DNA from 4 places in the Aliivibrio sp. A6 genome. Region 3 is predicted to be linked to each of the others. Evidence: predicted binding sites of a transcription regulator. Region 3 holds the regulator's gene; each other region holds the start of a gene.
What was found. Region 3 encodes CRP, which controls carbon source genes, mostly activating them, when cyclic AMP is high. Its sites were predicted from a motif close to TGTGANNNNNNTCACA; they were not measured.
Positions count from the first base shown of each region.

Region 1: the regulator CRP is predicted to act here: its motif matches at 3,266-3,281, upstream of recB (exodeoxyribonuclease V subunit beta).
Region 2: the regulator CRP is predicted to act here: its motif matches at 2,567-2,582, upstream of mlc (sugar metabolism global transcriptional regulator Mlc).
Region 4: the regulator CRP is predicted to act here: its motif matches at 2,775-2,790, upstream of ectA (diaminobutyrate acetyltransferase).

Region 1 is NZ_JARACR010000009.1:10,291-15,439, forward strand. Features, by position in the region: gene recC (exodeoxyribonuclease V subunit gamma) at 1-2,927, shown strand, start outside; gene recB (exodeoxyribonuclease V subunit beta) at 3,391-5,149, shown strand, end outside.
Region 2 is NZ_JARACR010000008.1:67,375-72,523, reverse strand. Features, by position in the region: gene pyk (pyruvate kinase) at 248-1,693, opposite strand; gene queE (7-carboxy-7-deazaguanine synthase QueE) at 1,799-2,479, opposite strand; gene mlc (sugar metabolism global transcriptional regulator Mlc) at 2,663-3,877, shown strand; gene ltaE (low-specificity L-threonine aldolase) at 3,963-4,967, opposite strand.
Region 3 is NZ_JARACR010000006.1:130,991-136,139, forward strand. Features, by position in the region: gene hslV (ATP-dependent protease subunit HslV) at 1-506, shown strand, start outside; gene hslU (HslU--HslV peptidase ATPase subunit) at 525-1,859, shown strand; gene PVK70_RS05940 (OsmC family protein) at 1,934-2,335, opposite strand; gene crp (cAMP-activated global transcriptional regulator CRP) at 2,581-3,213, shown strand; gene PVK70_RS05950 (DUF1338 domain-containing protein) at 3,284-4,078, opposite strand; gene astD (succinylglutamate-semialdehyde dehydrogenase) at 4,091-5,149, opposite strand, start outside.
Region 4 is NZ_JARACR010000028.1:22,857-28,005, forward strand. Features, by position in the region: gene PVK70_RS14995 (cation transporter) at 1-458, opposite strand, end outside; gene PVK70_RS15000 (LysR family transcriptional regulator) at 598-1,482, shown strand; gene PVK70_RS15005 (LysE family translocator) at 1,589-2,206, shown strand; gene PVK70_RS15010 (c-type cytochrome) at 2,267-2,683, opposite strand; gene ectA (diaminobutyrate acetyltransferase) at 2,901-3,434, shown strand; gene ectB (diaminobutyrate--2-oxoglutarate transaminase) at 3,460-4,725, shown strand; gene PVK70_RS15025 (ectoine synthase) at 4,740-5,126, shown strand.

The sequences.
Region 1 (5,149 bases), on a different contig from region 3:
AGCCTATTTTATGGCGAGCGTTATATGATCAAACCTTAGCGCTTGGTCATTCGCCTTATCATCGTGCCAATATGTTTGAACACTTTATTGAAACGTTAGATAACTATTTGCAAACGGGCACCTTGCCAAAAGGGATGCCTAAGCGTTTGTTTGTGGTGGGCATTACTTCACTTCCTCCTCGTTATTTAGATGCGCTTGCGGCGTTAGGTCAGCATATTGATGTGCATTTAATGTTTACCAATCCTTGCCGTTATTACTGGGGAGAAATTCGAGACAGAAAATACCTTGCTCGTTTAGAAGCCCGTAATCGCCTGCAAGTTAAATGGCTAGATGATCATAGTGAGCATATTGGTGATTCCGAACAATTAAAAGGATCGCTTGATGCGAATTTTGAGGATGAATTACATACTTCTGAAGTGGGGAATTCTTTGCTTGCCTCGTGGGGGAAATTAGGCAGAGATAACCTTTGTTTATTATCAGAAATGGAAGCACAGGAGATTGATGCCTTTGTCGACGTTGATAACGATAATCTGCTGCACTCCATTCAGTCTGATATTTTAAATCTTGAAGAGCGCAGTCGTGATGATGTGCTTGATAACAGTCAGCATAAACAGTCAATCAGTTCTAATGATCGTTCCATTCTTTTGCATTCGTGCCATAGTCCAATGCGAGAGGTCGAGGTTTTACACGATCAGTTATTGGATATGTTTGCTAATGACCCAGACTTAAAGCCGCGCGATATTATCGTGATGGTGGCAGATATCAATGTTTACAGTGCAGCGATTCAAGCGGTCTTTGGTAATGCGGCTTTTGACCGTTATATTCCTTTTGCCATTTCAGACCAAAGTGCCGAGCAAGAAAACCCAGTGTTGTTGGCTTTTATGAGCTTAATGGCGCTGCCTGAGAATCGCTGTGGCCTTTCGGAATTATTGAGTTTGCTTGAAGTTCCTGCGGTAATGTCTCGCTTTAAATTCAATGCCGAGCAATTTGAAATTGTGAAACGCTGGGCTGAAGAAACCGGTATTCGCTGGGGATTAGATAACAGCACATCTGCACAGTTTGATCTTCCTGAACACAATCAAAACTCTTGGTTATTTGGTATTCAACGCATGTTGCTTGGTTATGCGATGGAGCAAGGTGCTGGGCTATTCGAAGGCATGGCGAGTTACGAACAAGTGCAGGGCATGAATGCGGAAATTGCCGGTAACTTAGCGCAGTTTATTGATCAGCTTTTGACTTATCAGATCATCCTAGGCCAACCGCATACAATTACGACATGGCGAACCACCATCAACCAATTAATGGATGATTTTTTAGATGTTGAATTAGAAGGTGAATTGGTCGTTAAAAGCATTCGAGATCAACTGCAAAAGCTAGAAGAGAACTTAGAAGATGCGGGTTTTGATGCATCAATCTCTGCACCAATTATTAATAATTATCTGAAAAATAACTTATCTGGCGGTAAAGCGAGTCAACGATTCTTAGCCGGGCAAGTTAACTTTTGTACTTTAATGCCAATGCGTTCTATTCCATTTGATGTGGTGTGTTTGCTTGGGATGACGGATGGGTCTTACCCGCGAACCATGCCTGTTGAAGGTTTCGATTTAATGCAAAAACGCATGAAACCGGGTGACCGTTCACGTCGAGATGATGATAGATATCTGTTCTTAGAAGCACTGCAATCGGCAAATAAAGCATTTTATTTAAGTTATATTGGGCGTTCAATTCGCGATAACACAGAAAAAGCACCGTCAGTATTAGTCAGTGAGTTACTTGAATATTGCCAGCAAGGTTATTGCCTAGAGGGAGATAATGAGTTAAATCCTGAAGCATCCGCAAAACGCTTGGTTAAGCAATTAACCATAGAACACCCTCTGGTTCCTTATAGCCAACAAAGTTTTATTGGTGATAACACAAGCTATGCAAGCGAGTGGTTACCCACAGCTAAATTAGAAGGGGCCGCGGCACCTGAATTTCAGACTGCGCCATTAGTGTATGCACCCGAAACAAAAGAGCTAGAGTTGACTGAACTGCAACGTTTTTGGCGTTTACCTGTCGCTTATTTCTTTAATCGTGGCTTAAAAGTATTTTTTGAAACGGTAGAGAATCGAGTTGAAGATGATGAGCCATTTACCATCGATGGTCGTACTGGCTATGGTATGAAATCGGATCTACTGGAGGACTTATTGGCCTATGATGATCCTAACCATATATCTCAAATCTCTCGTGATTTTTATCAGCAGCAAAAAGCCCAAGGAAAATTACCGATTGGTAGTTTTGGTGAGATAGCTGCAGATAAAGAAGTGAACACCGTTAAAGATTTAGTGACCCATATTCAACCATTAACGACGTTACCATTAGACGATCAAGAAGTGCGTTTACGCTTTAGTTTCCCTCATGGTGAAATGGAACTGCAAGGTTGGTTAAAACAGCGTTATCAGGCAGGGATGCTGCGTTATCGTGGCGGTAAAATTCGTTCACATGAAGTTTTAGCAACCTGGATTGATCACCTATGTTTGTGTGCTATGGGCCAGCAGCAATTTACTCACCTATTTGGTACAGATGCAATTTATCATTTTGAAGCTATTGAGAAAGAAAAAGCGTACCAAGAATTAGAGACTATATTAAGCCTTTATATTTCGGGTAACTGTGCACCATTGCCTTATTTACCAAAAGCGGCATTAGCAGGGCTTGAAGCGCATTTTGATAAAAAAGGTGTGTGGAGTGATGACGAAGAAACGCAACAAAAAGCCCTGAAAAAAATGGCAGATGAATACAATGGTACTCGTTATGCGGGCGAAAATAGCAATGATTATGTCATGCGTATGTGGCCAGAATGGAATGATGATTTTGGTCAGGCTATTTTTGATAATGCTCAAAAGGTGTTACGCAATGCATTGTTGCATAGCGAGAAAGAAAAGTTATAAAGGGTAACGGTGGGTCATCAGTAGAAAGTAGGGTGGCCGCCAGTAAATCATTTTTAGTGTAGGGCGTTCGCTGTACGGCCACAGGTCAGAGGTTGACCGAATCCTGATTACAAGTGCACATTTAATGAGCTCTTTGTAATACCAATTCAGATATGCAGTTGTTCAGATTATTGCGCAGGAAAAATTGATTAAAATAAGGCATAAATTGAAGGAACTAGTGGGTCTAATTACAAAATTTATAACGCAATTATAATCGATTTTAACAAGCAAGAATGAGCGATTGCTTATTTGAGTTGGTATAATTTGGCGCTGAGTGTAACAAAGCATAAAAAGTGAACCGTGAGAAAGATCTCACATTGATAGCTTTATTAATTTTATTATCGTTGTTCCCAATGAATTACGATATGGATCACACAGATATCTTGTAAAAACAGGATGTTGATGTTTAAAACGGTGATGTTCGATGACGACAATCGCAGCTCCAAATCAATTGAATGCAATGACGTTTCCTTTGCATGGGACACGTTTAATTGAAGCTTCAGCCGGTACTGGTAAAACATTTACCATTGCCAGTTTGTATTTACGTTTATTGCTGGGACATGGCGAGGAAAATAGCCGTCATAGTGAAGAATTAACCGTAGATAGAATATTGGTAGTAACTTTTACAGAAGCGGCAACGGCTGAGTTGAGAGAGCGTATCCGAGCAAAAATACATGATGCTCGTTTAGCGTTTGCTCGTGCTGTTCATAATAATGATTATAAGAGCGGTGATCCGGTTATTGATCCACTGTTGGCTTCTATTGGTGATCATAAATCAGCTGCGCAGATCCTTTTGAATGCTGAACGCAGCATGGATGAAGCTTCAATCTTTACCATTCATGGTTTTTGTCAACGTATGCTAACTCAAAATGCCTTTGAGTCTGGTGCGCAATTTGAGAGTGAATTTGTTACCGACCAAGCGAAATTAATGCATCAAGTGGCTGCGGATTTTTGGCGTCGCAGTTTTTATCATCTACCAAAAATGGTGGCTGAAAGTGTTTATGATTGTTGGTCAAGTCCATCTGCTTTATTGGGTGATATGGGCAATAGTCTTACCGGTGTCCCAAAACATTTAACCGTTGAGCCTCTTGAGAGTTCATTAGAAGAATTTTGTCAGCAAGGCATTGCTCGTATTGATGAATTAAAAAAACAGTGGTCAGCACATTGTGTAGATTTTGAAGCCTTGATCTCAGGTTCGGGTGTGGATAAACGCAGCTACACCAAAAAGAATTTACCTAATTGGTTAGAGCAAGTGTCATCGTGGGCCAATAACCCAACCACCTCATTGCAAGTACACGATAAGCTAGAAAAGTTTTCTCAAGAATTATTGATTGAAAAAACCAAAAAAGGCGAAGCTCCAGAGCACGCCGTATTTACACTCATTGATGATTTTTTGGCTCAGCCATTAGAAATCAAGCAGCCACTACTCTCATTAGCGATTCATCAATGTCGTAAAACTTTGCAGCAAGCGAAAGAGCAAAAAAATTGGTTATCGTTTGATGATTTGCTTACTCAATTATCTCAAGCGACAGAAAATCAAGAGAACGCCTTATTGCTAGAAAAAATCCGTGAGCAATATCCAGTGGCGTTGATCGATGAATTCCAAGATACCGATCCGCTGCAATATTCGATTTTTAGTACGCTTTATCAAGATCAGCCACAGTGTGGTTTATTTATGATTGGTGATCCTAAACAAGCGATTTATGCTTTCCGTGGCGCAGATATTTTTACTTATATTCAAGCGCGTCGCCAAGTTGCAGATCATTACACCTTGGATACTAACTGGCGCTCAACCGCAGATATGGTGTCGTCAGTAAACCGTATTTTTGAACATGGCAAACAGCCTTTTTTGTACGACGATGATATTCCGTTTTACCCAGTAAAATTCAATCCTGTTAATGCCGAGCAAAAATCATGGGCGTTAGAGAATCAAACTCAACCCGCGATGACCTTTTGGTTGCAAGAGAGTAAAGATGGTAACCCGGTAAATAAAACCAGTTATCAGCGTGTGATGGCAGAATCAACCGCTGCACAAATTCAAACTATTTTGACTGGGGCGCAACAAGGCTTTGCGTATTTACAAAACGGAGAGAAAAAACAAGCCATCAAAGCGGGTGATATTGCGGTTCTGGTTCGTACTGGTAAAGAAGGTAAATTAGTTCGTGAAGCCTTATCAAAACAAG
Region 2 (5,149 bases), on a different contig from region 3:
TAAGCTTCGATTGGCTTCAAACTTAATATCAATAGGAATGTAATATTACAAATATCAATTAAACTCTTGCATTACATATGAAATGAAAATTAAAGATTTTTAGGTAAGTCTTTTCAGTTCAGAATTTTAATAGATAGGTTAATTAATTACATTGGTATAATCTGAGTAAATATAGAAAGTAAAACACATAAAAAAGCCTCGTAAATCAATTTGATCTACGAGGCTTTTGTTTTTAAATATCGATTAATTATTCAACAGTAATGATACGCATACAGTTAGTTGAACCAACGATATCCATTACATCACCTTGAGTGATGATAACTTGATCACCAGCACTTAATAGACCTTTGCCTTTTAGTGTATTAATTGCCGCATGAGTTGATGGAAGACCAGAGTCTGCGCTTTCATCAAAGAACACTGGCGTTACACCACGGAAAAGCGCTGCACGGTTTAGTGTGCTTTCGTTACGTGATAGAGCAAAGATTGGTAAACCAGAGCTTAGACGTGACATCATTAGTGGAGTACGACCAGACTCAGTAAGTGTGATCATCGCCGTGATGCCTTCCATGTGGTTTGCAGCATACATGGTAGACATTGCAATCGTTTCTTCAGGGGTAGTGAAACGACGATCTAAACGGTGGTTTGATACGTTTACAGTAGGCACTTTCTCTGCACCCATACAAACGCTTGCCATTGATGTTACTGTTTCAACAGGGAAGTCACCAGCTGCTGTTTCAGCAGAAAGCATTACCGCATCAGAGCCATCTAGTACGGCGTTAGCAACGTCCATTACTTCAGCACGAGTTGGCATTGGGCTTGTGATCATTGATTCCATCATTTGCGTTGCTGTAATAACCGTACGGTTAAGGCTACGAGCACGACGGATAAGTTGCTTTTGAACACCGACTAGCTCAGGATCGCCAATTTCAACACCTAGATCACCACGAGCAACCATCACTACATCAGAAGCCATGATGATATCATCCATTGCTTCTTCTGTAGCTACTGTCTCAGCACGTTCAACTTTAGCGACTAATTTAGCTTCTAGACCTGCTTCACGAGCTAGACGACGAGCATAGTTCATGTCTTCGCCATTACGTGGGAAAGAAACGGCTAGGTAGTCTACTTTCATTGCCGCAGCAGTGATGATATCAGCTTTGTCTTTTTCAGTTAGTGCGTCAGCAGAAAGGCCACCGCCTTGCTTGTTGATGCCTTTGTTGTTTGATAGAGGCCCAGCAACCGTTACTTCAGTATGAACTTTATTGCCTTCAACTGCTGTTACGCGAAGTTGTACACGACCATCATCAAGAAGAAGAACGTCACCAGTAGTCACGTCTTGTGGAAGTTCTTTATAATCAAGACCAACAGAGTCTTGGTTACCTTCACCTTTAGGTAAATCGCTATCTAGTGTGAATTTATCACCAATAGCTAATTGAATTTTACCTTCTTTAAACGTAGAAACACGGATTTTAGGGCCTTGTAAGTCACCTAGAATCGCTACGTGAGTACCAAGTTTTGCAGCGATTTCACGAACTTTCTTAGTACGCTCAATATGGTCCTCAGGGCTACCGTGAGAGAAGTTCATACGAACAACGTTTGCGCCAGCGGCGATGATTTTTTCTAAGTTATTATCACGATCAGTTGCAGGGCCAAGAGTGGTAACAATTTTTGTTCTACGTAGTCTGTTAGACATATTATCTCCAAGATGGATGTTGTTGTGTTTATTCTGTGATCAAGTAAACATATATCGAGAATGATGACAATTCCATGATTCAAACAAGGTAATTATCAAAAATTATCACGCAATCGCTAAATATTTGTGCGTTTGTATAGAAAGTCGCCAGTTTCTTTTGATGCAGGTTTCAATACAAAGTTCAGTAGCGCGTGGTTTTTGGCTGATAGGTTGCAGTGCAATAGTTACGTCATCCAATAACTTTACACCATCTAATAACGCTTCTAGTTGCTCAATATCTTTGTTAGTTCCTACAGGGTGTTTAATTTCGTTTGCTCGCATTAATGCGTTTTCTAAAACGGGCAGTTTACCTTTCATATTGATTTTTGGTGAAACCGTAACCCATGTATTTTCTGATGCAAGAATAGGATAAGTACCACTGGTTTCTATTTGACAACGATAACCGTGTTGTTCTAATTCTTCAGTTAATGGTGTTAAGTCATACATGCATGGTTCTCCACCAGTGATGACCATATGTTTTGCAGTGTAGCCTTGTTCTTTAAGCATATTGATTATTTGAGTGCTCGTTAACTCGGTCCAACTTGGTGAGTCTTCTGTTTTAGCTAAAATTGAAGCTAAATCCGTTTGAACACTTAATTCCACATCCCACGTTTGTTTTGTATCACACCAAGAACAACCGACAGGGCAGCCTTGCAAGCGTAAGAAAATAGAAGGAACTCCAGTAAATGTGCCTTCACCTTGAATGGTTTCAAATAGCTCATTAATCTTAAATGTTGACGATGACATAATTATTTTACTCAAATAAAAAACTACAAAATTTGGTGATTGAAATACGTGTTAAAGTCGCATTTTCAGTAAATATTTCATGATCTTCGTGATAAACATCACGTAGGTTAACTCTCGGACTTCACAATTTGTTCGCAAAGTAAAAAAATGATATCCGATGATATTTATTTACTGGAGAGAAGCATGTACGTGGCCCAACCCGGACACATTGATCATTTAAAACAAGTAAATGCTGGACGGGTATACAAGTTAATTGATCAACTAGGCCCAATCTCTCGGATCGATCTTTCTAAGCAAAGTAATTTAGCTCCTGCCAGTATTACTAAAATCACACGTGAATTACTTGATGCACACCTTATCAAAGAAACGCAAGTACAAGAAGCAAATAGTCGTGGTCGACCTGCAATTGGCTTAGAAGTTGATAATGAAGGGTGGCAATTCCTATCTATGCGTTTAGGGCGTGGTTATCTAACCATTGCGTTACATAGCTTAGGTGGAGCGCAAATTATTGAAGAAAGACAAACGATTCATGAAATTGAGCAAGATGAATTACTTGCAAAATTACTGTCTGAAATTGAACTTTTTTTCCAAAAGCATTCTCGAATATTAGGAAGAATAACCAGTATCGCAGTGTCACTACCAGGCTTAGTGATTTCGTCACAAGGCCTTGTAATACAAATGCCTCACTATAATGTAGACAATTTGCCTTTGGGTCCTAAGATCTACGAAGCAACAGGACTGCCTGTGTTTGTTGGCAATGACACTCGTAGTTGGGCGCTAGCTGAAAAGCTATTTGGCAATTCAAAAGAACACGATAATTCAATATTAGTATCAATCCATCATGGGGTTGGTGCTGGTATTATTATGAACGGTGAAGTTTTACAAGGCAGAACAGGCAATATTGGTGAGATGGGGCACATCAAAATCAATAAATTGGGTGCTCGTTGCCATTGTGGTAATTCCGGCTGTCTAGAAACGGTTGCAAGTGCAAAATCATTACGAGATCAAGTCAAAAAGCTGATTGATGATGGGCATAAAACATCATTAAGCGGTAAAAAAATTACGATAGAAAGCATCTGTCTTGCTGCGAATGATGGGGATATGTTGGCAAAACAAGTTATTACTGATCTAGGACATAATCTTGGTGAGGCGATCGCTATTATGGTGAACTTGTTTAACCCTGAAATTGTATTGATTGGTGGAGAAATTAACCTTTCAAAGGCGATTTTATATCCTGTCATTATGGATGCGATCCAAAACCAAGTATTGCCATTGTACGCTAAAGACACCAAGTTAGTCGAAAGCCGCTTTTATACGCAAGCAACGATGCCCGGTGCGGCATTAGTAAAACAGGCGATGTGTGATGGCTCTTTGTTAATGAAGGTGATTGAAGGGTAATATTAACGCTTCTGAACATTATAAAATAGCAGCTGAAACGAGCTGCCATTTTTATTTGTAGGCACTGCTTTATTGTTGAGGTTAGTTAGACTTCGTTTTTAAGAAACGCAATAAAAGTATCAATGTCTTCTTTTGAAACGTCTTTATGAGTAACGAATCGAATAGGGTTACCTGCAGACAGTAAGATATCTTGTTGGTTCGCTTTTTGTACAATATCATGAATATCGATTTGGCTATCTAAGCGTGCAAAAACGATATTGGTTTGTATATGCTCAATATTAACGCTAAATCCAGTCACAGTATTCAGTTGTTCTGCTAAATATTTCGCATTGCTATGATCAATCGCTAACTGTGGCACTTGTTCAGTCAGCGCAAGTTTAGCCGCAGCCCCTAGAATACCAGCTTGCCTCATTCCGCCACCGAGCATTTTTCTGATACGACGTGCTTTTTGAATGTATTCTTTTGGGCCTAATAATAAAGAACCTACAGGTGCAGCTAATCCTTTAGATAAACAAATCGTCATGCTATCAAAGTGCTGAGCAATTTCTTTAATATCAACATCAAGCGCAACAGCCGCGTTATAAACTCGTGCGCCATCAAGGTGAAGTTGTAAGTTGTGTTTATTTACAAACTCACGTGCTTGTGCAAGATAAGAAAGGGGTAAGATTTTACCGTTAATGGTATTTTCTAAGCTCAATAGTTTTGTACGTGCAAAATGGAAATCATCAGGCTTAATTGCGGCTTCTAGTTTTTGAAAACAGAGTGAGCCATCAGGATTGTTTTCGATAGGCTGAGGTTGAATAGAACCTAATACGGCTGCACCGCCAGCTTCATACTTATAGTTATGTGCTTGTTGACCACATAGATATTCGTCGCCGCGCTCACAGTGAGCCATTAAGCCTAATAGATTCGCTTGAGTCCCTGATGATGTAAACAGTGCAGCTTCAAATCCATGACGCTCTGCTGCCCATGTTTCTAGCTCATTAATCGTTGGGTCGTCCCCATACACATCATCGCCCACAGGGGCATTAGCCATCGCCTCACGCATGGCTTGGGTCGGTCTTGTTACTGTATCAGAGCGAAAATCAATCATGTTACTTCCTTGCATTAGCCACTATATCTGAATATAAGATATTTGTTGGCGATGTTGTTGTTATGTTTCACTTTAAAGTCAAGATAACATAGTGCTTCTAGATGTGAAAATAATGAGAGTGAGATCTTTCAATTTAAGAGAGTTAAACATCCATCGTATTTAATAAATACACTGGTGGT
Region 3 (5,149 bases):
TACGCCGTGAAGGCAAAGTCGTGGTTGCTGGCGATGGCCAAGCATCTCAAGGTGATATGATCGCAAAAGGCAACGTAAAAAAAGTACGTCGTCTATACAATGATTCTGTTCTTGTTGGTTTTGCTGGTAGCACAGCAGATGCCTTTATTCTGTTCGACCTGTGTGAACGAAAATTAGAAATGCACCAAGGTAACTTAACCAAAGCTGCGGTTGAGTTAGCTAAAGAATGGCGTAGTGACCGAGCATTGCGTCGCCTTGAAGCAATGTTAATTGTGGCAGACAAAACCACTTCTCTTATCATCAGTGGTACGGGCGATTTAATCAACGCGGACAATGATTTACTAACTATCGGTTCTGGTGGCTATTTTGCTCGCTCTGCAGCGACCGCATTACTGGAGAATACCGATTTAGATGCTCGTGAAATTGCCACAAAAGCGTTAACTATTGCTGGTGATATCGACGTATACACCAACCACAATCATACCGTTGAAGAACTGAACGCTTAACCAAAATAAGGAATTCCCATGTCTGAAATGACTCCTCGTGAAATTGTACACGAACTAGATAGCCATATTATTGGTCAAGATAAAGCAAAACGTTCAGTCGCGATTGCACTTCGTAACCGCTGGCGTCGTATGCAATTGGAACCAAATTTACGTGCCGAAGTTACGCCTAAAAATATCCTAATGATTGGTCCTACTGGTGTAGGTAAAACAGAGATTGCACGTCGTTTGGCGAAGTTAGCAAATGCGCCTTTCATTAAAGTTGAAGCGACTAAGTTCACTGAAGTAGGTTACGTTGGTAAAGAAGTTGAGAGTATCATTCGTGATTTAACCGATGTTGCTATCAAAATGACACACCAACAAGCCGTTGAAAAAGTAAAATTCCGAGCTGAGGAGCAAGCAGAAGACCGAATCCTAGATATTTTATTACCACCAGCGCGAGATGCATGGGGTAATAACGAAGAAGGTGATAATGATTCTGGTACCCGTCAATCTTTCCGTAAAAAACTGCGTGAAGGCAAGCTAGACGACAAAGAAATTGAAGTGGATGTTGCAGCACCTCAGGTCGGTGTAGAGATCATGGCTCCTCCTGGCATGGAAGAGATGACAAACCAACTTCAAGGTATGTTCCAAAACCTATCAGGCGGTAATACAACCAAAAAGCGTAAGATGAAAATTGTTGATGCCCTTAAAGCACTAACAGAAGAAGAAGGCGTGAAACTGGTTAATCCTGAAGAACTAAAAGAACAAGCCATCTTTAACGTAGAAAACCACGGTATCGTATTTATCGATGAAATAGACAAGATCTGTAAAGGCTCAAACTCTCATTCAGGTGATGTTTCTCGTGAAGGTGTGCAACGTGATTTACTGCCATTAGTTGAGGGCAGCACAGTAAGCACTAAACACGGTATGGTGAAAACCGATCATATGTTATTCATCACATCGGGTGCATTCCAGATGGCAAAACCGTCTGATCTAATCCCTGAGTTACAAGGCCGTTTACCTATCCGTGTTGAGCTTGAAGCATTAACAGCAAATGACTTCAAACGTATCTTAACGGAACCAAACGCGTCATTAACTGAACAATACATAGCTCTATTGGCAACCGAAAATGTAAGCGTTGAATTTACTGAAGATGGCATCACTCGTATTGCTGAGTCCGCTTTCCAAGTAAACGAAAGTACAGAAAACATTGGTGCTCGTCGCTTACATACGGTGATGGAACGCTTAATGGAAGAGATCTCTTACGATGCTTCTGAAAAACACGGCGAGAGCTTAGTTGTTGATGCTGAATACGTAAGTTCGCGTTTAGGCAAGCTAGTCGCAGATGAAGATTTAAGTCGCTTCATTCTGTAATTTTTAGCCTTTATGCTAAATAAAGCCTCGTTAATGAAAATTAGCGAGGCTTTCTCTTTAGGAAACGCATTATTTTAAGCCACGATTTCCCAAGAGTGTGTCATATCAATGCCTTCACCTAGCATTAAACATACTGAACAATACTTCTGTAATGAATCAGCAGTAACTTGCTCAACAATGCTAGGATCCAGATTATCACCACTCACTTCAAAATGAATATTCACATGAGTAAACAGCTTTGGCGCAGTTTCACGACGCGCGCTTGATAACTTAGCAATACAGCCTGTTACTTTTTGATTTGCAGATTTAAGTCCATCTACAACATCAACAGAACTGCATCCACCAGCGGCCATTAATACCATTTCCATCGGGCTTGGGGCTTTTTCACCACCATTTCCATCCATTACCACAGAGTGGCCAGATTGAGATTGACCTAGGAAAGTAAATCCCTCAATCCATTTAACTTCAGCGTTCATAAAAGCCTCTTTACTACATAAAAAGAAAACTCGTGATCCATTTCACGAAATTGTGCCCTTGGTCGCACATTTCATACGATCAAAGTCAAGAAATCAACGGCGAAACAAGGTATGATTTTATCAATTATCTCAACGAACATGCAGCCTTGTTCCGATAACCATATTCTATAGGCCAAACTGATATTTGGCTCAGTTATTTTAAAATGGACATCGCCTACTTGGCAAACGCAGAGGAAGTATAAAGTATGGTTCTAGGTAAACCTCAGACAGACCCAACATTAGAGTGGTTCTTATCTCATTGTCACATTCATAAGTACCCTTCAAAAAGTACTTTAATCCACGCTGGTGAAAAAGCTGAGACACTTTACTACATCGTAAAAGGTTCTGTTGCTGTACTAATCAAAGATGAAGAAGGTAAAGAAATGATCCTTTCTTACCTTAACCAAGGTGACTTCATCGGTGAGCTTGGCTTGTTTGAAGAAGGTCAAGAACGTTCAGCATGGGTTCGTGCTAAAAGCCCTTGTGAAGTGGCTGAAATTTCATTTAAGAAATTCCGTCAGCTTATTCAAGTAAACCCAGATATTCTGATGCGTCTTTCTGCTCAAATGGCAACTCGTCTACAAATCACTAGCCAAAAAGTAGGTGATTTAGCATTCCTAGACGTTACAGGCCGTATCGCTCAGACTCTATTGAATCTAGCTAAACAACCAGATGCAATGACTCACCCAGATGGCATGCAAATTAAGATCACTCGTCAAGAGATCGGTCAAATTGTAGGTTGTTCACGTGAAACTGTTGGCCGTATCTTGAAGATGCTTGAAGAGCAAAACTTGATCTCTGCACACGGTAAAACAATCGTAGTTTACGGTACTCGTTAATTTAACGCTTATCTTAAACGAATAAAAACGCAGCTCTTGAGCTGCGTTTTTTTATGCCTAAATTTTAGAATTAACTGTCTGTGCTTTCAAAAATTTTATCAGCAGATGCAGCGACAAATCCTGTATATATCTTGCCATTAGGTAGCGAATAACGCTTAGCAAACTCATAAAATCCACCTGGGATGTCAAACTCACCCTCAGTAAAGCTCACTTTCACTTTATCGGCCATGGTTGATGACTGTTCTAAGTAAACCTCAGGAGAGCCTTTCACTTCACCACCCACTTCGTTCATTGCAAAACCAGCATCACGTAAGTGTTGGTTCACATCAACCACTTCAGCAAACGCTTCAAGCTGATTAACATAAACCGTAAAGTGATTAGCACCATAACCATGAGCTGCCAGCCAAGAAGCATACTCACTCTCTTTTGCTAAGATTTGATATTCCTCAAAACTTAACGCCCAAGGACGGCCCGCTGAAAGAAAATCGCTGGTCGCAAAATAATGCGCTGGCACCTGTTCAACCAAAGCATGAATAATGTTCTGAGTTTCAAGCGATAGCTCTTCAACTAAAATCTCACTAATAAAAACAAGTGGCGCATTAGGATCTGGATGCTCAAAATGCTGTGCTTTGAGTTTTTTCGCTTCAAAATCATACGTCTCACACGCTTTATACCCTATTGCTAAAAATGGGGCAGCTAACGTTTGCAAGCCAACCTTAGGCAAGTTAAACGTACGTAATGCAATGTGATCGTTAATCAATTCATCGCCATTAGATAATAACTGATGAACCTTTCCTGCCGATGGGGATAAACGAGTAATATAATCTTGCCATAATGACGAAAATAAAGACGTTACGTTATTCATGCCTATCACCTCTTATAAAGTTAAACCCGGAGACAGTTGAGCGGGAATTTCACAGGCATCGCCTTCCATTGAGGCCATTGGGTAGGCACAATAATCTGCCGCATAGTAGGCACTTGGTTTCATATTGCCTGATGCCCCCGGACCACCAAATGGCGCGTCACCACTTGCTCCAGTTAATTGACGGTTACGATTTACAATACCTGCACGAATATGCTCTACAAAATATTCCCACTCATTGTCATCAGTTGAAACAAGACCTGCCGATAACCCATAACGAGTGCCATTAGCCAGATCTACCGCCTCTTCTAAGGTTTCATAGCGTACTATTTGCAATAATGGGCCAAAGTATTCTTCATCCGGTAATTCAGCTACATTAGTCGCATCGATAATGCCCGGAGAAACAAAGGCGTGGCCTAAGCTTTTCGCCTCAAGCAGTGATTCACCACCTAAAGCTTGTAAATTCTTCTGAGCATTTAAAATAAACTCTGCCGCAGCGACGGATATTTGCGGTCCCATGAATGGCGCGTTATCAGCAAAAGGTTGGTCAACCACAATGCTTTTTGCGACCTCAACAAGACGCACAACTAACTCATCTCCAGCTTGGCCTTTTTGCACATACAGACGACGAGCACAAGTACAACGCTGACCAGCACTGATAAAAGCTGACTGAATAATGGTATAAACCGTCGCTTCTCGATCTCCAAAATTATGAGAGATCACCATTGGGTTATTCCCCCCCATTTCTAAGGCCAGCATTTTCCCTGTATCTCCTGCAAATTGGCGATGTAAAATATGCCCTGTATTCGCACTGCCGGTAAACAACAACCCATCAATCCCTTTAGCGCTAGCCAGTGCTTCACCCGTTTCACGAGCACCTTGTACTAAGTTAATCACTCCATTAGGTAAACCGGCTTGCTGCCACAGCTGCATAATTACTTCACTGGTCCATGGTGTTTGCTCTGAAGGTTTTAATACCACGGTATTACCCGCAAGTAACGCAGGAACGATATGACCATTTGGTAGGTGTCCTGGGAAGTTATACGGCCCAAAGACAGCCATTACTCCTAGTGG
Region 4 (5,149 bases), on a different contig from region 3:
CATTGCTTTGCTTCAGCTTCAATTAATGCCGAGTTAACAGCACGACCTTGTGTTTTCATTACCCAATAACTGGTGTAACAACCAATCATGCTAAACACACCAAAAGCTAATGCGATACCTGTATTCACTTCTCGACCACCATCCATAATCGCTTCAACTGCAGAAATAAACGACAGTACACACATTAAGGTAATTGCGATCCCCTTTAGTAAAATCACTGAAAACTCAATTACCTTAACGCGCTTAATGTTTTTCGCTACTTCTTCTTTTCGAATATACATCACAGCAGCAAGCGACACTAAAGTGAGCCCTAAACTGACAAGTGAATACACACCATCAAAAATAATCACTAATGAATGGATCAATGAACCCAATGTAATGCCTATCATGGCAAACAATAACGCTGAAAATGTAGAGATAAGCAATAACTGCCTCTCTTTATGAATTGAATATGACATAATTTACCCCTTCGACTTATTTTTCGTCTTTTTTATATATACAACGCATAATATAGACAAAATTGGTGATAGGATAATCAGTCAGCGTCAGGTTATTCGTCGCTTAGTTTAGCGTTGTATAAATTAGTGAGAAATGTTCATGAAAACCAGTCAGATTGAAATGCTCTTATATACGGTCGAATTAGGCTCTATTGCAGAAGCGGCTCGTAAGCTTCAAAAAAGTCGAACCACTGTCAGTGCGGCTCTTAGCACCCTTGAAGATGAGCTAGGAGTAACCTTATTAGTTCGTACTGGCAACCGTATTACCCCTACCGAAATAGGTGAATCAATCGTTAATGACTGCCGACGTATGATGGTTATTAGCAACGATATTATAAGTAAGTGCTTACAATACAATGAAGGCATTGCTTCAACTATTCGTGTTGTTCGTGATGACTCACTGCCTGAACCCATTTGGCGTGATATTTTAACTCGCATGAGCCGAAAATTCCCAAACACCAGCATCTCTATTTATGTTGCTCCATCACCAGAGCTTGAAGAAATGGTAGAGCAAAATGTCGTTGATGTGGCCTATGGGATATTACCTATAAATAGCCAACTTCTGCATGTTCAACAAAATGAGCTGGGACAAATTCGTATGATGTCGGTAGCACATAAAGAACACCCACTAAGCCGACTACGAAAAGTAAGCCCGACAGATTTGGAAAGCCACACAGAAATCATCGTTAATTACATTGATGATGATGAACTAATGGTATTTGAGCCAACATCCAGCAAATACATTGCACTTACTTTTTATGAGCACCTTCGTGATGCGGTATTAGATAAAACGGGATGGTCGTCAGTCCCTGCATTATTAATTAATGAGTATTTACGTGATGGTACGTTAAAGGTTCTCAAACATAACCGTGCAATGAACTGGCAATCTTTCGCAGAAATGACCAAAACGAACATGCCTCGTGGTGTGATTATTGACTGGCTATCTGAACAAGTTGAAGACTATTTATTAGAAGTCTCAGAATAATGATTTCTTTCGTTCAAAATAAGCAGTAAATTACCCATGATTCACATATGAAAATGGGCTTAATCATAGCCCTTAATACCAAATGCAGCAGTACATGGAATTATTTATGAGCATTGAAACTTACCTTCTTTTTATCGCAGGGATGTTCGCCTTTTGTGCGATGCCCGGCGCCGATTTCTTTTACGTTCTTTCAAGAGCCTTAGGCGGTGGTGCCAAAACAGGGGTTTATGCCGCTGTGGGTATTGCCACAGGTGTGCTTTTTCATACCTTTTTAGCTGTTGTTGGCTTAAGTGCACTACTGCTGTCTTCAGCAACCGCATTTATGGTGATTAAATACATAGGTGCCGCTTATCTGTGTTATATCGGATTTAAAATGTTCACAGCAAAAGGCGGCTTTGGCCAAGTAGAAACAACTAATCGTACATCTGATATGAAAGTATTTCGCCAAGGTATTCTAACCAATGCCCTCAATCCAAAAGTATGTTTGACCTTTGTTGCTTTTATTCCTCAGTTTTTAACTCCAGAGACATCATCACCTTTAATGATCGGAATGCTTGGTATTACAACCGCCGTTATCGCTCTATTATGGTTTACTTGTGTTGCCATTTTTTCAGCCAAGTTCAGAACTGTCATTGCGGAGAGCAAAACATTTTCAAATATCTTGAAATACGGTCTAAGCTCTTTATTAGTGGGCTTTGGGGCTAAGTTAGCACTGACTAACTAATTTACAGAGCTAAAACGTAAAAAAGGGTTGAAGAGGCATATCTTCAACCCTTTTTTTAACTTAAAAGCGTGAACGGTAAGAACGGTGACACACATTACACGTATCTTGTGCTTGCTCTAAACCCGTTTTTGCCGCTTCTTTATCTTGTTTCAGGCTTGCTTGATAAAGTTGAACAAAGCCACTATCCATCTCTTGCATTAATTGATTAAATTTTTCAGGTTTACCCCATACCGCTTCTTTTGCTTTACTGCCGTCTTGGCTACCTTCAGGAAATGCCGTGCTTAGTAATTGGCTATGTTTATAAAGTTCATGACTGACCGACTCAATTTCATTCCAATTAGGATCATCTTCATCAAGCATGTCCTCTACTTGCTCTGATTGATTTTCGATATGTACAAAAGCCTGTTGTCTTGCGTTAATTAAATCAACACTCGCTTGAGCAAATGCAATATTTGGTAAGAAAAAACGAAATTGCACAAGTAAGATAGTTTTTTTATAAAAAAGCCAGGATCTCATCCACTTTACACAAACAAATACGTAGCACTCTAACTAAATAAAAGCATACATATGTGATCAATGTCGCATTAATAGGCTAATAAACACGCTTTTATTGTGATTGACTTGCCTTTACACCTCTGAAAATGCCCATAATAAAAATGAATTTAATTAGAGTACAAAGGATATGTATTTACATATGACTATTGCAGCGCCCAGAATCTTGTGTTCAAGCATGGATATTGAACCCAGCAAAAAATGGACATTTAGAGAACCTTCAAGGACAGACGGTGACGATGTTTACGCATTGATCACCGAGTGTCCTCCTCTTGATATCAACTCTTCATACTGCAATTTTCTCCAATCTACCCATTTCAGTAAGACCTGCGTTTTAGCAGAGAAAGACGGCAACCTTGCTGGTTTTATCTCTGGTTACCATAAGCCTGATGACCCAAAAACATTATTCATCTGGCAAGTCGCTGTCTCTCCTCGCTACCGAGGTAAAGGTTTAGCTTACTCAATGCTAAATGAGCTTTTACAGCGCAAAAACATCAAACATACCGAATTCGTAGAAACAACCATCACCAAAGCCAATACCGCTTCATGGTCGCTATTTAAAAAGCTGGATGCCGAACACGGTGACCAAGGTAAGGTAACCACGTTTCTAGACAAAGAAGCCCATTTCAAAGGCAAACACGATACTGAATATTTGTATCGTATCGCTCTAAAATAAAATAGGAATCATAAACGGACTCATCATGAATATTTTCAAGAAGCAAGAATCACAAGTACGTTCATACTCAAACAGTTTTCCAGTTGTCTTCCAAAAAGCAAAAGGATGTTGGCTAGAAACCGAAAGCGGCGAACGTTACCTAGACTTCCTTGCTGGAGCCGGATCACTCAACTACGGTCACAACAACCCAGTCTTAAAGCAAGCTTTACTTGAATACATCGAAAATGATGGCATTACGCATGGCTTAGATATGCACTCAAGTGCAAAAGCCACTTTCTTGAATGCATTGAATAATTACATCCTAGAACCTAGAGATCTAGATTATAAAGTTCAATTTACCGGTCCTACCGGAACCAATGCCGTTGAGGCCGCTTTAAAACTGGCACGTAAAGTCACTAACCGAACTAACATTGTCGCCTTCACTAATGGCTTCCACGGTTGTACTGCTGGTGCACTTGCAGCAACAGGTAATCAACACCACCGCCAAGGTGCAGGTTTTAGTTTAAACAACATCACTCGCATTCCTTTTGAAGGTTATGCCGACATCGATGGTCTTAATCTGTTTGAAACCATGCTATCTGATAATTCAAGCGGTTTAGATAAACCAGCTGCGGTACTTTTAGAAACCGTACAAGGCGAAGGTGGTTTAAATGTTGCGTCCAATGAATGGCTACAGCGTTTAAGCAAAATTTGTAAAGCCAACGACATTCTAATGATTGTTGATGATATCCAAGCAGGCTGTGGTCGTACTGGCACCTTCTTCAGTTTTGAACCATCAGGTATTAAACCAGATATGGTTACATTATCTAAATCCATTGGTGGCTACGGCTTACCAATGGCGGTTGTCTTACTAAAACCAGAATTAGATGAATGGAAACCGGGTGAGCACAACGGTACCTTCCGTGGTAACAACCACGCTTTTATTACCGCAGCTAAAGCTCTGGAGATTTACTGGGCAAACTCAGATTTTGAAACACACATCAAACAGTGCTCTCAAAAAGTCAGTGATGTCATTCTTCGTGCTGTAAAACGCTACCCTAAATTGTTTGTTCAGCAAAAAGGTCGCGGCATGATGATTGGTATTGAGTGTAAAGATGGCATTATCTCAAGTGATATCGCTAAAGATTGTTTTAAAAACGGCATGATCATTGAAACTGCTGGTCCATCTGATGAAGTAGTGAAATTCTTCTGTCCATTAACGATCACAGAATCAGAGCTAGAAGAAGGCCTAACTATCTTTGAAAACGCAATTGATAATATTGCAGAAAAACACTTCAAAAAAGCATCTTAATCAGGGACGATACAATGATTGTTAGAACACTAGACGAATGTCGTGATAGCGAACGACGCGTAGCATCAGAAACATGGGAAAGCGTAAGAATGTTGTTGAAAGACGACAACATGGGCTTCTCTTTCCACATCACCACAATTTACCAAGATACAGAAACGCATATTCACTACAAAAACCACCTAGAGTCAGTCTATTGCATGAGTGGCGAAGGTGAAATTGAAGTCATTGGCGGTAAAACCTACCCAATCAAACCGGGCACCTTGTACATTCTTGATAAGCATGATGAACACTACTTGCGTGCTTATAAAGATAAAGAAATGGTGATGGCGTGCGTGTTCAATCCACCAATCACAGGTGCCGAAGTTCATGATGAAAACGGCGTCTACCCTATCTTAGATTAAACACTCATTCCCCCTAGTGCTTA